2 regions of the Janthinobacterium sp. GW821-FHT03C10 genome follow, and region 2 is predicted to be linked to the other one. Evidence: predicted binding sites of a transcription regulator. Region 2 holds the regulator's gene; the other holds the start of a gene.
The links. Region 2 encodes sigma-54, which starts transcription at its own class of promoters, with help from an activator protein. Its sites were predicted from a motif close to TGGCANGNAANCTGCTTT; they were not measured.
Positions count from the first base shown of each region.

Region 1: the regulator sigma-54 is predicted to act here: its motif matches at 2,183-2,200, upstream of AC07VH_RS29040 (beta-propeller fold lactonase family protein).

Region 1 covers NZ_JBWKUN010000014.1:6,968-14,301, reverse strand. Annotated here, with positions in the region: gene AC07VH_RS29045 (TonB-dependent receptor family protein) at 1-2,060, opposite strand, end outside; gene AC07VH_RS29040 (beta-propeller fold lactonase family protein) at 2,265-3,221, shown strand; gene adh (aldehyde dehydrogenase) at 3,475-4,995, shown strand; gene AC07VH_RS29030 (DUF779 domain-containing protein) at 5,052-5,441, shown strand; gene AC07VH_RS29025 (PQQ-dependent methanol/ethanol family dehydrogenase) at 5,493-7,229, shown strand.
Region 2 covers NZ_JBWKUN010000009.1:194,163-201,496, reverse strand. Annotated here, with positions in the region: gene AC07VH_RS25930 (KpsF/GutQ family sugar-phosphate isomerase) at 1-112, shown strand, start outside; gene AC07VH_RS25925 (KdsC family phosphatase) at 112-645, shown strand; gene lptC (LPS export ABC transporter periplasmic protein LptC) at 688-1,299, shown strand; gene lptA (lipopolysaccharide transport periplasmic protein LptA) at 1,325-1,906, shown strand; gene lptB (LPS export ABC transporter ATP-binding protein) at 1,906-2,661, shown strand; gene AC07VH_RS25905 (RNA polymerase factor sigma-54) at 2,666-4,144, shown strand; gene hpf (ribosome hibernation-promoting factor, HPF/YfiA family) at 4,214-4,573, shown strand; gene AC07VH_RS25895 (enoyl-CoA hydratase/isomerase family protein) at 4,710-5,795, shown strand; gene rapZ (RNase adapter RapZ) at 5,796-6,659, opposite strand; gene hprK (HPr(Ser) kinase/phosphatase) at 6,826-7,334, opposite strand, start outside.

The DNA.
Region 1 (7,334 bases), on a different contig from region 2:
CCGACGATGACGGAGGCCACGTAGGTTTTGTCGAAAAGATTGTTCAGGCGGGCAAACTCTTTGAAGCGCCAATTCCCTACGTTTTGTTTGGCGTTGAAGCGGGCATTGAACACCGTGTAGCCGGGCGCCGGTTTTTCGCTGTTGCTGTCTTCCGCGTAGACCTGGTTGCTGGCCACGCTTTCCACTGCCGCGCCGAAACGGTCCAGCGTATCTTTCCAGGCCAGTTCCGCGAACAGGTTGGCACTGGGCACGCCCGGCAAGCGGCTGCCTTCGCGCACGCTGCCAAACGCCTGGTCATACACGGCGTGCAGGCTGGTCAGCGCCACTTTTGTCGTGAAACCATACGGCAGGCTGGAATCCAGCGATACTTCCATGCCCTGGCGCAAGGTCTTGCCTGCATTGCGGTAGCTGGTGCGCCCGCCGCTGGAACTGTCGACCACCAGTTCATCGTTGGTCTTGATCTGGAACACGGCTGCGTTCACGTGCGTGTTGTTGGCGATCCTGGCCTTGATACCCGCTTCCAGGTTGGTGCTGGTGGCCGGTTTCAGCTGGTAATTGAAGCCGCCGCCCGTGCCCGAGTAAAACAGTTCGTTCAGGGTGGGTGCTTCGAAACCGCGCGCGGCGCTGGCATACACGTTGACGTTGGGCGTCAGTTTATACAGCAGGCCCAGCACAGGCGTCGTGTGGCTGAATTCCAGGCTGCCGCTGTCGTCGCCATTGCCGAGGAAATGGTCGTTGACCGACACTTTCATCTTGCTGTAGCGCAAACCTGCGCTGAGCATCCATGGCCCGCTCTGCCATTCCGCCTGGATATACGGATCGAGGCTGGAAACGACATCCTGCTCGTCGCGGCGCAGCTTGCCCTTCACGCCAAATGTGTTGCCGATGTAATTTTCATAGCCGGTACGGTCATCGCTGGAGCGGCCGTAATCGATGCCGATGGTGGTGCTCAGCTTGCCGCCCGCCAACTGGCTGACGTGCAGCCAATTGGTGTCGATGCCATAGAACTGGCGCTGGAAGTCGACCACGCCGCCCGAATGGCTGGCCGGTGCCTGGAAACCCTTGGTGAATGCCTGGTACTGGATCACGTCGCGGTTGCCGCCGTAGGCCGTCACGTGCAGGCGGTCTTCGCCGAACGACTGCTCGTAGGTGGCGCCGATTTGCTGGTGGTCGATGCTCTTGCGCGTGTTGTAGCGCTCAGCCAGGGTGCGCTTCGGGTTTTGCGTATCGGTGGCGTCGATTTCGCCGGCACGCGGATCGCGCGCAAACGTGGCCCAGGTGGCGCCCAGCGGATCTTGCGTATTGCCTTGGTGCAGGCTGTTGGCGACGATGGTCAGCTTGCTGTCCGCATTCGGCTTGACCGTGATCTTGCCGAACGCCTGTTCGCGCGTGGCGGCACTGTGGTCGCGGAAGCCGTCCGTGCGGAAGCGCGAACCGTCGAGCACGTAGCCGATGCCGCCTGCCTGGCCCTGCGCCGACAGGTCCACCTTGCTGGTGCCGAAGCTGCCGCCCGTCACGTTCAGTTCGACGGACGGAGGATTTTGCCCATCCTTGGAAAACAACTGGATCACGCCGCCCGAATGGTTGCCGTAGATGGCAGAAAACGGCCCGCGCAGCACTTCGATGCGCTCGGCCGTATCGAGGTTGAAGGTGGCGGCCTGGCCTTGCCCGTCGGGCATGCTGGCGGGAATGCCATCGCTGATCAGCTTGACGCCGCGCACGCCGAAGGCCGAGCGGGCGCCGAAGCCGCGCGACGAGATCTGCAAGTCTTGCGCGTAGTTCTGGCGGTTTTGCACGACCAGGCCAGGCACGGCGGCCAGCGCTTCCGAGGCGTTGACGCGGATCTGGCCATCCTGGATGCGGGCGCTGTCGACGACGTCGATCGAGGCCGGCACTTCCTGGCTGGGATGGGCGATGCGGCTGCCGCTGACGACCACCGTCTCCATGAGTTGCCCGGCGGCCAAGTCAGCGGGCTCGGCTGCAAAGACGTGGGGGGCGAGGGTGGCGCTGCCGGCGACAAACAGGCTGGCGATGGTGTTCAGGCGGAAACGATGCTGCATGCGGATTCTCCAATGTGAATAAAAGCCTGCTTGAGCGCGTGCGCGGCACAGGTCTGCCTAGTTGTATCAAGCAATATGCCTGCCATGTCTCCATTGGTGGGCGGAAATTATACGCGTGTCAGTGGCACGGCGTTTGCATGCAGCAATTATCAGATGCGCCGCTACCGCGCGCTTTTCCTGTGTTTTGCCATTGAAAAGGTGATTATGCCCAACTTCTTCCCGCGCTTGCGCCAGATGTGCTGGCTGCTGCCTGCGCTCTTCAGCACGGCCCTCCAGGCCGCTCCCTTTGCTTATGTTCCCAATGAAAAATCGGGCACCTTGAGCGTGATCGACACGGCGACCGACCAGGTGGTGCGCCAGATCGCCGCAGGCAAGCGTCCGCGCGGCATCGCCGCCGATCCCACCGGACAGCAATTGTTTGTCACGGACGCGGCCAGCAGCGCCTTGCTGCTGATCGATAACGCGACCGGCACGGCCATGCGCACAGTCACGCTGGGCAAGTCGCCCGAAGGCGTCAGCGCTTCCCGGGACGGTCATTACGTGGCCGTGGCCGTCGAGGAAAACAATAGCGTGGCCTTGCTCGATGGCCACACTGGCGTCTTGCTCGCCGACATCAAGGTGCAGGGACGCAATCCGGAACATGCCGTGTTCAGCCCCGATGGGCGCTGGCTGCTGGTCAGCGCGGAAGAGGCCGAGCAAGTCGATGTCATCGACGTGGCGCAACGCCGCCAGGTGGCGTCCATCGCCGTGGGCTTGCGTCCGCGCGGCATCGGCTTCAGCCCCGATTCCGGCCGCGCCTACGTGGCGTGCGAACTGGTCAATGCCGTGTATGTGATCGACATGGCGGCGCGCCAGGCGATTGCCACCATTCCAGCCGGCAAGAATGCCAACGGCATCGTGGTCCATCCCGGCGGCAGGCAAGTGTATGTCTCGAACGGCACGGACGGCACGGTGATGGTGATCGATACGGCCAGCAAGCAGGTGACGGCCACCATTCCCGTTGGCAAGCGCCCGTGGAACATGGCCATCACGCCCGACGGGGCCAAGCTGTACGTGGCCAACGGCCGTTCGAACAGCATTTCCGTCATCGATACGGCCAGCGCGCGCAAGGTGGCCGATATCGCCGTGGGCGAATTGCCATGGGGCGTGGTGATTCGGTAGCGATACAGGAACAGGTGTTCCAGTCTGGTACACCTGTTCCATTGTGCAGCGGCGATGGCGTGCTACGGCAGCAATTGAACCCGCCGATATCGCCACCAGGCCCTTGCAACAGAGGTAAAACCCGCTAAGTTGGGTAGGGGGATGGCGAGCTGGCACGGCATTTGCGGAAGACTGCGTGTACTCACCCCATCTGTACCAGGACGTTTGATTTTAATTAAGTAACTCCATTCTAATTAACCCGATAGAGGACGACATGAATCTCGCAGACATCAGCAAACTGGGCGTAGCCAATCCCTTCAAACAACGCTATGACAATTACATCGGCGGCAAATTCGTTGCACCAGTAAAAGGTGAATACTTTCCCAACATTACGCCGATCACCGGCTTGCCGTTTTGCGAAATCGCCCGTTCCACGACGGAAGACGTCGAGCTGGCGCTGGATGCCGCGCATGCCGCCAAGGAGGCCTGGGGCAAGACTTCACCTGCCGAGCGCGCCAATATCCTGAACCGCATCGCCGACCGCATCGAACAGAACCTGAGCCTGATCGCCACGGCGGAAACCATCGACAACGGCAAGCCGATCCGTGAAACGATGAATGCCGACATTCCGCTGGCCATCGACCATTTCCGCTACTTCGCCGGCTGCATCCGCGCGCAGGAAGGTTCCGTCGCGCAAATCGACGCGGAAACCTATGCCTATCACTACCATGAGCCGCTGGGCGTCGTGGGCCAGATCATTCCGTGGAATTTCCCGATCCTGATGGCTGTCTGGAAACTAGCGCCAGCCCTGGCCGCCGGCAATTGCGTCGTCCTGAAACCGGCCGAGCAAACCCCCGCTTCCATCATGGTGTTGATCGAGCTGATCGGCGACTTGCTGCCACCGGGCGTGCTGAACATCATCAACGGTTTCGGCCTGGAAGCGGGCAAGCCGCTGGCGTCGAGCAAGCGCATCGCCAAGATCGCCTTCACGGGCGAAACGGGCACGGGCCGCCTGATCATGGGCTACGCGGCGCAAAACCTGATTCCCGTCACCCTGGAGCTGGGCGGCAAATCGCCGAACATCTTCTTTGAAGACGTGATGGATGCGGACGACGAGTATTTCGACAAGTGCCTGGAAGGCTTTGCGATGTTTGCGCTGAATCAAGGCGAAGTGTGCACCTGCCCATCGCGCGTGCTGATCCAGGAATCGATCTACGAGAAATTCATCGAACGGGCCTTGACGCGCGTGGCCGCCATCAAGCAGGGCAATCCGCTCGACTCGTCCACCATGATCGGTGCGCAGGCGTCGCAGGAGCAGCTGGAAAAAATCCTGTCCTACCTCGACATCGGCCGCCAGGAAGGCGCCGAAGTGCTGGCCGGCGGCGAGCGCAACACGCAGGCGGGCGACCTGGAAGGCGGCTACTACGTGCGTCCGACCGTGTTCAAGGGCAACAACAAGATGCGCATCTTCCAGGAAGAAATTTTCGGACCGGTCGTCTCCGTGACCACCTTCAAGGACGAGGCCGACGCGCTGGCGATTGCCAACGACACCCTGTACGGCCTGGGCGCCGGCCTGTGGACGCGCGACGGTTCGCGCGCCTTCCGCATGGGACGCGCCATCCAGGCGGGCCGCGTGTGGACCAATTGCTACCACCTGTACCCGGCCCACGCCGCGTTCGGCGGCTACAAGCAATCGGGCATCGGCCGCGAAAACCACAAGATGATGCTCGACCACTACCAGCAAACGAAGAACTTGCTGGTGAGCTATAGCCCGAAAGCGCTGGGCTTCTTCTAAACCGGCAACAGGCGCCGCGCCTGTTCAACCAGGCGCGGCGCGCAGAAAGGGATGCCATGAGTGCAGCAATTGCCAGGGTGGTCGCCACCGATGCGGCGCTGGAAATGATGGACAAGTTGCGCCAGCGTCACGGCCCGCTGATGTTTTTCCAGTCCGGCGGCTGCTGCGACGGCAGTGCGCCCATGTGCTATGCGCTGGGCGAGTTCGATGTCAGCGACACCGACATTTATCTCGGCAATTTGAATGGCACACCGTTCTACATGGGACTCGAGCAATTCGAGTACTGGGAGCATACCCAGTTGATTATCGATGTGGTCGATGGCAATGGCGGCATGTTTTCACTCGACAACGGTACGGGCAAGCGCTTCTTGACGCGCTCACGCCTGTTCACCGATGAAGAGTGCGCCTTGTTGCATGCCCAGCCGCATGAATACCGCAAGACTTGATACACACACATACTAATAAAACAGAGGGAGATGATTGTGCAGAAAAAAATCATGGGGATACTCATCGGTTTGGGTTTGGCATCGCTGGTCCAGGCGGCCGACGTGGGCAATGTCACCACCGCCATGCTCGACAGCACGGCGAAGAATCCGTCCAGCGTGCTGTCGTTCGGCATGGGCACGCAAGGGCAGCGCTATTCGCCATTGACGCAAATCAATGACAAGACCGTGGCCAGGCTGGTGCCGGCCTGGTCGTTCTCGTTCGGCGGCGAAAAACAGCGGGGCCAGGAATCGCAGCCACTGATTCATAACGGCAAGATGTTCGTCACGGCATCGTATTCGCGTATCTTTGCCGTTGACTTGAAAACGGGCGCCAAGCTGTGGAAGTATGAGCATCGCTTGCCGGACGGCATCATGCCCTGCTGCGACGTGGTCAACCGCGGTGCCGCCCTGTACGGCAACCTGGTGATCTTCGGCACGCTGGACGCCTACCTGGTGGCGCTGGACCAGAACACGGGCAAGATCGTCTGGAAGGAGAAAGTTGACGATTATGCGGCCGGCTACTCGATGACGGCGGCGCCGCTGATCGCCGAAGGCTTGCTGCTGACGGGCGTGTCGGGCGGGGAATTCGGCATCGTCGGCCGGGTCGAGGCGCGCAATCCGATGACGGGCGACCTCGTGTGGAGCCGTCCCACGGTGGAAGGCCATATGGGCCACCGTTACGACAAGGATGGCAAGGCCATCGATAACGGTGTGTCCGGCACCGTGAACAAGACCTGGCCAGGCGACCTGTGGAAAACGGGCGGCGCCTCGACGTGGATGGGCGGCACCTACGATCCGCAAACCAAGCTGGCGTACTTTGGCACCGGCAACCCGGCGCCATGGAACAGCCATCTGCGTCCCGGCGACAACCTGTACTCGTCGTCCACCGTGGCGCTCGACGTGAAAACGGGACAGATCAAATGGGCGTATCAGAATACGCCGAACGACGCCTGGGATTTCGACGGTGCCAACGAGTTCGTCACCTTCGATATGGATGGCAAGCGCTACGGCGGCAAGGCCGACCGCAACGGCTTCTTCTACGTCATCGATGCGGCCAATGGCAAGCTGCAGAACGCCTTTCCGTTCGTCAAGAAAATCACCTGGGCCAGCAGCATCGACCTGAAGACGGGCCGGCCGAACTTCATTCCCGCCGGCCGCCCTGGCGACCCGACCAAGGGAGAAGAAGGCAAGAAGGGCACGACCGTGTTTGCCGCGCCCGCTTTCCTCGGGGCAAAAAACCAGATGCCGATGGCCTACTCGCCGCAAACCAAGCTGTTCTACGTGCCGGCGAATGAATGGGGCATGGATATCTGGAACGAGCCGATCAGCTACAAGAAGGGCGGCGCCTTCCTCGGTGCCGGTTTCACCATCAAGCCTCTGTTTGACGACTACATCGGCGCCATGCGCGCCGTCGATCCGAAGACGGGCAAGATCGTCTGGGAAATCAAGAACAACGCGCCGCTGTGGGGCGGGGTGATGAGTACGGCAGGCAACCTGGTGTTCTACGGCACGCCGGAAGGCTTCCTGAAAGCCGTCGACGCGAAGACGGGCAAGGAGCTGTGGAAATTCCAGACGGGCTCCGGCGTCGTGGCGCCGCCCGTCACCTGGCAGGATGGCGACACGCAATACGTGGCCGTCGTTTCCGGCTGGGGCGGCGCCGTGCCGCTGTGGGGCGGCGAAGTGGCGAAGAAGGTCAACTTCCTGGAACAAGGCGGTTCCGTGTGGGTCTTCAAGCTGGCGTCGAAGTAACGGGGCGAAGCGCCCGGGCCACTCGGATGGGCGTCTCCCTGTCCGCCGGGCGTTTTCTTTTTGCTGACGGCCCAGGCCGTCAGTTTTTTGTTTACGCCGGCGCTC
Region 2 (7,334 bases):
CGTGGCCGTGATGGAGCAGTTCCGCATCAACCAGATGCTGGTCGTCGATGCCGACGGCAAGCTCGTGGGCGCGCTGCATATCCATGATCTGACGCAAGCGAAGGTGATCTGATGGAGAGCGTAGCGGACAATCTGGCGCGCGCGGCCAAGGTCAGACTGATGATCTTTGACGTCGATGGCGTGCTGACTGACGGCAGCCTGCATTTCGGCCCCGATGGCGAGATGATGAAAACGTTTAATGTGTATGATGGCCTGGGCATCAAGCTGCTGCAGGAATCGGGCGTGCAGACGGCCATCATCAGCGCGCGCCGCTCGGCCATCACGGCGCGCCGGGCGCAAGACCTGGGCATTACCCATGTGCACCAGGGCGGTCACGACAAGCTGACGCCGTTTCGCGAGCTGCTGGCGCTGACGGGCTTGACGGAAGAACAATGCGGCTATATCGGCGACGACGTCATCGATGCGCCCATCCTGCGCCGCGTGGGCTTTGCCGTCAGCGTGCCGGGCGGGCGTCCGGAAGCGCAGGGCCTGGCGCACCATGTGACGCAGGCCGGCGGCGGCCGCGGCGCGGTGCGCGAGATCTGCGAATTCCTGCTGCGCGCCCAGGACAACTATGCGCGCGTCATGGCGCCGTTCCTGGAGTGAGGCGCGCCTTGCCGCCAGTGACCTTTGAAAGAGTGAAGCCCTATGCGTAAGCCAGGAGGCGCCCATCGCTGGCGCATGATTTTTACCGTGCTGGGCGCGGTCGTCGTCGCGCTGGGCAGCTTCTGGCTGCTCGAAGTGATGAACAAGAATGGCCAGGACATCAGGGCCAGCAAGCATCTGGACGAGCCCGACTATTTCATCACCAATTTCAGCCTGGTGCGCATGGATTTGACGGGTAAACCCAGCTATATCGTGTCGGGCACCAAGCTCACGCATTATCCGCTCGACGATTCGTCCGATATCGACCAGCCCTTCGTGCGCAAGCTGACGCCCGGCATGCCGCCGCTGAACATGAATGCGGAACTGGCGCATATCGACCAGGATAATACCCGGCTGCAACTGCACCGCAAGGTCGTGATCGATCGCGCGGCCAGTCCGAAGGCGCAGAACCTGACCGTGAGGACGGAAGCGCTGACGGTGTTTCCGGACGAGGAAAGAATGGAAACGGACGTGCCGGTCGATATCCTGACGGGTACTTCGCGCCTCAATGGCATCGGCATGAAGGCCAATAACGCCACCGGCGTGGTGGAAGTGCAAAATGCGCTGCGCATGGTCCTCCCGCCGAAACCGCGCCCGGCCGCGGCGGCAAAATGACAGAATGAAACAAGGAAACCATACTATGAAGAACATCTTGCTGTTGAGCGTATTTTCTCTGGCCATGATGGGCGTGGCGCATGCCGAGAAGGCCGATTCCGAGAAGGAAGCCGTCATCACGGCGCGTAGCGGCCACGTCGATGACGTCAAGCAGATCCGTACCCTGACGGGCGACGTCGTGCTGGTCAAGGGCACCCTGACCATGAAGGCGGGCCGGGCCCTGATCACGGAAGACCCGCAAGGCTACCAGTTCATTACCTTCTGGGCCGATCCCGGCAAGCTGGCCACCTTCCGCCAGAAGCGCGATGGCGCGGGCGACCTGTGGGTCGAAGGCGAAGCGGAGCGCGTGGAATACGACAACAAGACGGAAGTGGTGAAACTGTTTTCCAGGGCCAAGCTGACGCGCCTGGAGGGCACGAAAGTGACCGACGTGGCCAATGGCGCCTTCATCTCGTATGACAGCCGCAAGGAAGTGTTTGCGATGGAAAATTCCAACAGCGGCACCAGCACCCCCGATGGCGGCAGCGTGCGCATGGTGATCCAGCCGAAGACCAAGGCGCCCGCGGCGGAGAAAGCGCCGGCCACGCCTGCGCCAGGAACGAAATAATGGACAATACTCGTTGCGGCAGTACCCTGATCGTTCGCGGGCTGCAGAAAACCTATGGCAAGCGGCAAGTCGTGCATGACGTGTCGCTGCAAGTCGAATGCGGCGAAGTGGTGGGGCTGCTGGGTCCGAACGGCGCCGGCAAGACCACGTCGTTCTACATGATCGTCGGCCTGGTGCCGTCCGATGGCGGCAGCATCGATATCAGCGGCGTGGACATTTCCAGCCTGCCCATCCACCGCCGCGCGCAGATGGGCCTGTCGTACCTGCCGCAGGAAGCGTCCGTGTTCCGCAAGCTGACGGTGGAAGACAATATCCGTGCCGTGCTGGAAATCCAGACCGTCGAAGGCCGCCCCCTGAAGAAGGCCGAGATCGAGGAACGGCTGGATAAACTGCTGGCCGACCTGCAGATTGAAAAGCTGCGCGAGAACCAGGCCCTGTCCCTGTCGGGCGGCGAGCGCCGCCGCGTGGAAATCGCCCGCGCGCTGGCCACCGATCCCCGTTTCGTGCTGCTCGACGAGCCCTTCGCCGGCGTCGATCCGATCGCCGTCATCGAGATCCAGCGCATCGTGCGCTTCTTGAAGGAGCGCAATATCGGCGTGCTGATCACCGATCATAATGTGCGCGAGACGCTGGGTATTTGCGACCGTGCCTACATCATCAACCAGGGCTCGGTGCTGGCGTCGGGACGCCCCGACGACATCATCGCCAACGAGTCGGTACGCCGGGTCTATCTGGGCGAACACTTCCGCATGTGAGCCAATGAAACAATCATTGCAGCTGCGCACTTCGCAGCATCTGGCACTGACGCCGCAGTTGCAGCAATCGATACGCCTGTTGCAATTGTCTACCCTGGAATTGCACCAGGAACTCGAGCAGCTGCTGACGGACAATCCCTTGCTCGAGCGCCTCGACGATCCGCTCGACCGTTCGCTGCGCCTGCTGTCCGACGGGGCCTTGAGTTCCACGGCCGCGCCGGCCGAAGCGCCGCCCCAGCCGCCAGGCCAGGAGGCGCCCGCAGCGCCGGCCGAAGCGGAAACGTTTGACGGCGAGGGGGGCGACGGTGCGGCCGCCGCGGATGGCGGCGACAGCGACTGGAGCGAGGCGAGCCGGGGCAAGGCGCCCGACGACGAAGATTCCCGTCCGCAATTGGAGGCCCACCACTGCACCCTGCGCGAGCACCTGATGGAGCAGATGCGCGTGACGGTGCTCGAGTTGCGCGACCGCGCGCTGGTCGAGCTGATCATCGACGCGCTCGACGACAATGGCTATCTGGAAGAGTCGCTCGACGACATCCTGGCGCGCCTGCCGGAAGAGCTGGAAATCGACGCCGACGAGATGCGCACGGCCTTGTCGCTGCTGCAAAGTTTCGATCCGCCGGGCGTGGGCGCGCGCAATGCGTCCGAATGCCTGGCGCTGCAGATCAAGCGCTTGCCGCACGTCGCCATGGTGACGCGGCGCATGGCCCTCGTCATCGTGGAAAAGCACCTGGCCTGGTTTGCCCAGCGCGATTTCAACAAGCTGAAGAAAGCCCTCGATTGCGACGAGGAAGACTTGCGCGAGGCGCAGACGGTGATTCGCCAGTGCAATCCGCACCCGGGCGCCGTGTTCGCCTCGGATGTGTCCGACTATGTGGTGCCCGACGTCGTCGTCAAGCGCGCGCGCAATGGCTGGCAAGTCACCCTGAACAACGACGTCATGCCGCGCCTGCGCGTCAACGCCATGTACGCCAACCTGCTCAAGCAGGGCAAGGGCGAGGGCGCCATGGGCGCACAGTTGCAGGAAGCCAAGTGGCTGATCAAGAATATGCGCCAGCGCTTCGACACGATCCTGCGCGTGGCGCAGGCGATAGTAGAAAGGCAAAAGAACTTTTTCTCGCATGGGGCCGTTGCCATGCGCCCCCTTGTGCTCCGTGAAATAGCTGATACACTGGGTTTACACGAGAGTACTATCTCGCGGGTAACAACTCAAAAGTACATGCTGACCCCGCACGGCATGTTCGAGTTGAAATATTTCTTTGGTAGCCACGTCGCCACCGAAGCGGGGGGCGAAGCGTCATCGACGGCGATACGGGCATTGATCGTGCAACTGACAGGAGCAGAAGACCCTAAAAATCCTTTATCCGACAGTAAGATTGCGGACATGCTGGGGGAACAAGGCATGGTGATTGCGCGACGTACTGTTGCCAAATACCGGGAAGCATTGAAAATTCCGCCAGTGAGCCTGCGTAAGTGTTTGTAAGTTTTTTTCGGTTCCTCTGCGGGCCGGATAGGATGGACCGCACGAACCCGATCATCTTTAGGAGTGTGTATGAATCTCACCATCAGCGGACATCATCTCGAAGTGACACCAGCCATCCGTGAATACGTACAAACGAAGCTGGAGCGCGTGAAACGTCATTTCGATCAAGTCATCGATATCGCCGTGATTCTGACCGTGGATAACCTCAAAGAGAAAGAAAAACGTCAAAAGGCCGAAGTCAACCTGCGTCTGAGTGGCAAAACCGTCTATGTGGAAAGCCTGGCGCAAGACCTGTATGCCGCGATCGATGCCCTGATCGACAAGCTCGATAGGCAAGTGATGAAATACAAAACCAAAGTGCAAGGGCACGGTAAAGAGGCGATCAAGCATCTGCCAGACAACTCGGAAGAAGAATTCGCCGCCGCCTAAGCGGCCTGCGACTTTCAACCGGTTGTGATCAACTAAGGGCGCACATTGCGCCCTTTTTTGCGCCCGTCCCTGTCGAACGCAATGTTCCCCGCGCAGGCGCTAGAATGTTGGCACTTTCACTTCTTTCCATCCTGCCATGAGCGACTTCGTCCAGACTTCCATCCGCCACCGCACGGGGCACATCGTGCTCGACCGCCCGAAAGCCTTGAATTCCCTGTCGCTGGAGATGGTGCGCGCCCTGAACGCGGCCTTGCTGGCCTGGCGCGACGACCCGCAGGTGGATGCCGTCGTGATCCGCTCCAGCAGCGAGAAAGCCCTGTGCGCCGGCGGCGACATCCGTTTCTTTTACGATGCGGGCCTGGCCACGCCGCAAGGCGGCAGCGCCCAGCTGGAAGATTTCTTTACGGAAGAATATGCTTTAAATCATCTGATTCACTTCTACCCGAAACCGTATATCGCCGTGATGGACGGCGTGGTGATGGGCGGCGGCATGGGCGTGGCGCAAGCCGGGCCCGGCAACCGCCTGCGCATCGTCACGGGCCGCACGCGCATGGCCATGCCGGAAGTCAATATCGGCCTGTTCCCCGACGTGGGCGGCAGTTACTTTCTTTCCCGCCTGGCGGGCCGGCTGGGCCTGTACCTGGGCTTGACGGGCTTGACGATCAACGCGGCCGACGCCCTGTACACGGGCCTGGCCGATGTGTATCTGCCCGAGGCGCAGATGGGGGCGTTGCTGGCCCTGTTCGAGTCGACGCCGGGCGAGGCCTTGCCGGTCGCCATCAAGGCGCTGGCGGCGCCCTTCCAGGCCGAGGCGGGCACTTCCCCCCTGGCCGCGGCGCGCGCGGCGCTGGACCGCCATTTCAGCGCGGGTTCGGTGGCCGCCATCATGGCCTCGCTGGCGCAGGACGACAGCGCGTTTGCCGCGAAGGCCCTGGCGGCCATGCGCTTGCGCTCGCCCTTGATGATGTGCGTGACCCTGGAATTGCTGCAGCGGGGCGCCCATCTGGGCGTGGCCGATTGCCTGCGCATGGAGCGCACGCTGGTGCGCCACAATTTCGAACATGGCGAAGTGCTCGAAGGCGTGCGCGCGCTGGTGGTCGACAAGGACAATGCGCCGCGCTGGCAGCCTGCCAGCCTGGGCGAGGTCGATGCAGCCATGGTGGCGCGCTTCTTCGCCCCCGTGTGGCCGGCGCAAGCGCATCCGCTGCGCCACCTCGACTGATTAAGAACGCTCGCGGTGGCGCAGTACGACCCGCTCGTTGGGGCCGAAGTATTGCGCCAGCCGCTCCGCCATGTACACGGAGCGGTGCTGGCCGCCCGTGCAGCCCAGGGCCACCGTCAGGTAGCTGCGGTTGTCGGACTTGAATGACGGCAACCATTTCTCGATGAAGGCGCGGATGTCGGCCAGCAGTTCCAGCGCGCTCGGCTGCGCGTCGAGGAAGGCGATCACGGGCGCGTCGCGGCCGTCGAGCGGGCGCAGCGCCAGGTCGTAATAGGGATTGGGCAAGGCCCGCACATCGAAGACGAAATCGGCATCCAGCGGCACGCCCAGCTTGAAGGCGAACGATTCGAAGAACAGGGTCAGCGGCGCGCGTTCGGAGGCGACGATATCCTTGATCCAGGCACGCAGCTTGTTGGCGCTCAGTTCCGAGGTATCGATCACATGGCCCAGCTGCTCGATGGCCGACAGGCGTTCGCGTTCTTCCGAGATGCACTCGATCAGGGTGCGGCGGCTGGCCGGATTCTGGTTCGGGCGCAATTCGTGCGACAGGGGATGGCTGCGCCGCGTTTCCGAGAAGCGCGCCACCAGCGAATGCGTGGTGGCTGTCAGGAACATGACCTTGACGTCATGCCCCTGGTCGCGCAACAGGGCTACATTGTGCGGCAAGCTGACGAGCGACTCGGCGCTGCGCGCATCGACGGCCACGGCCAGCTGCGGCGTGCCCTCGTCAAGCAGGGTTTGCACCAGGCTCGGCAGCAAGGCCGGTGGCAGGTTGTCGACACAATAGTAGCCGGTATCTTCCAGCACATTGAGCGCGACGGATTTACCGGAGCCGGATATTCCGGTGATAAGGACGATATGCATAGCCCGATCATACAATAAAGGACGGCACTGCGCTCCCGAGGCAATTATCTTTACAAATTATTGCAATTTGGACTGTGGTATTTCTTTGCTGCACGCGCCAACATTGTCGTCGGATTACGCGGGGCCTTGCCCCACCTCGGCGGCCCCGCTAATCCGACCTACGTTGTTAATCGCCACTCATGGCGAGGCGTTGCCGCTCCATGAACTCCTGCAAGGTATCGATGCCGCGCAGCTGCAGAATCGTGTTGCGCACGGCCGCTTCCAGCAGCACGGCGATGTTGCGGCCGGCGGCGACGGGGATGACGACCTTGCGCACGGGCAAGCCCAGCACGTCTTCCGTGGGGAACAGGAAGGGCAGGCGCTCGACTTCTTCCTCCAGCGCGTTGCGGCGCACCAGGTGCACGATCAGTTTCAGGCGCATCTTACGGCGCACGGCCGTTTCGCCAAAGATGGCCTTGATGTCGAGTAAACCCAGGCCCCGCACTTCCAGCAGGTTTTGCAGCAGGGGCGGGCAGCGGCCTTCGATCATGTTCGGCGCGATGCGCGAGAATTCGACGGCGTCGTCGGCCACCAGGCCGTGGCTGCGCGAAATCAGCTCCAGCCCCAGCTCGCTCTTGCCCAGGCCCGAATCGCCCGTGATCAGCACGCCCACGCCCAGCACGTCCATGAATACGC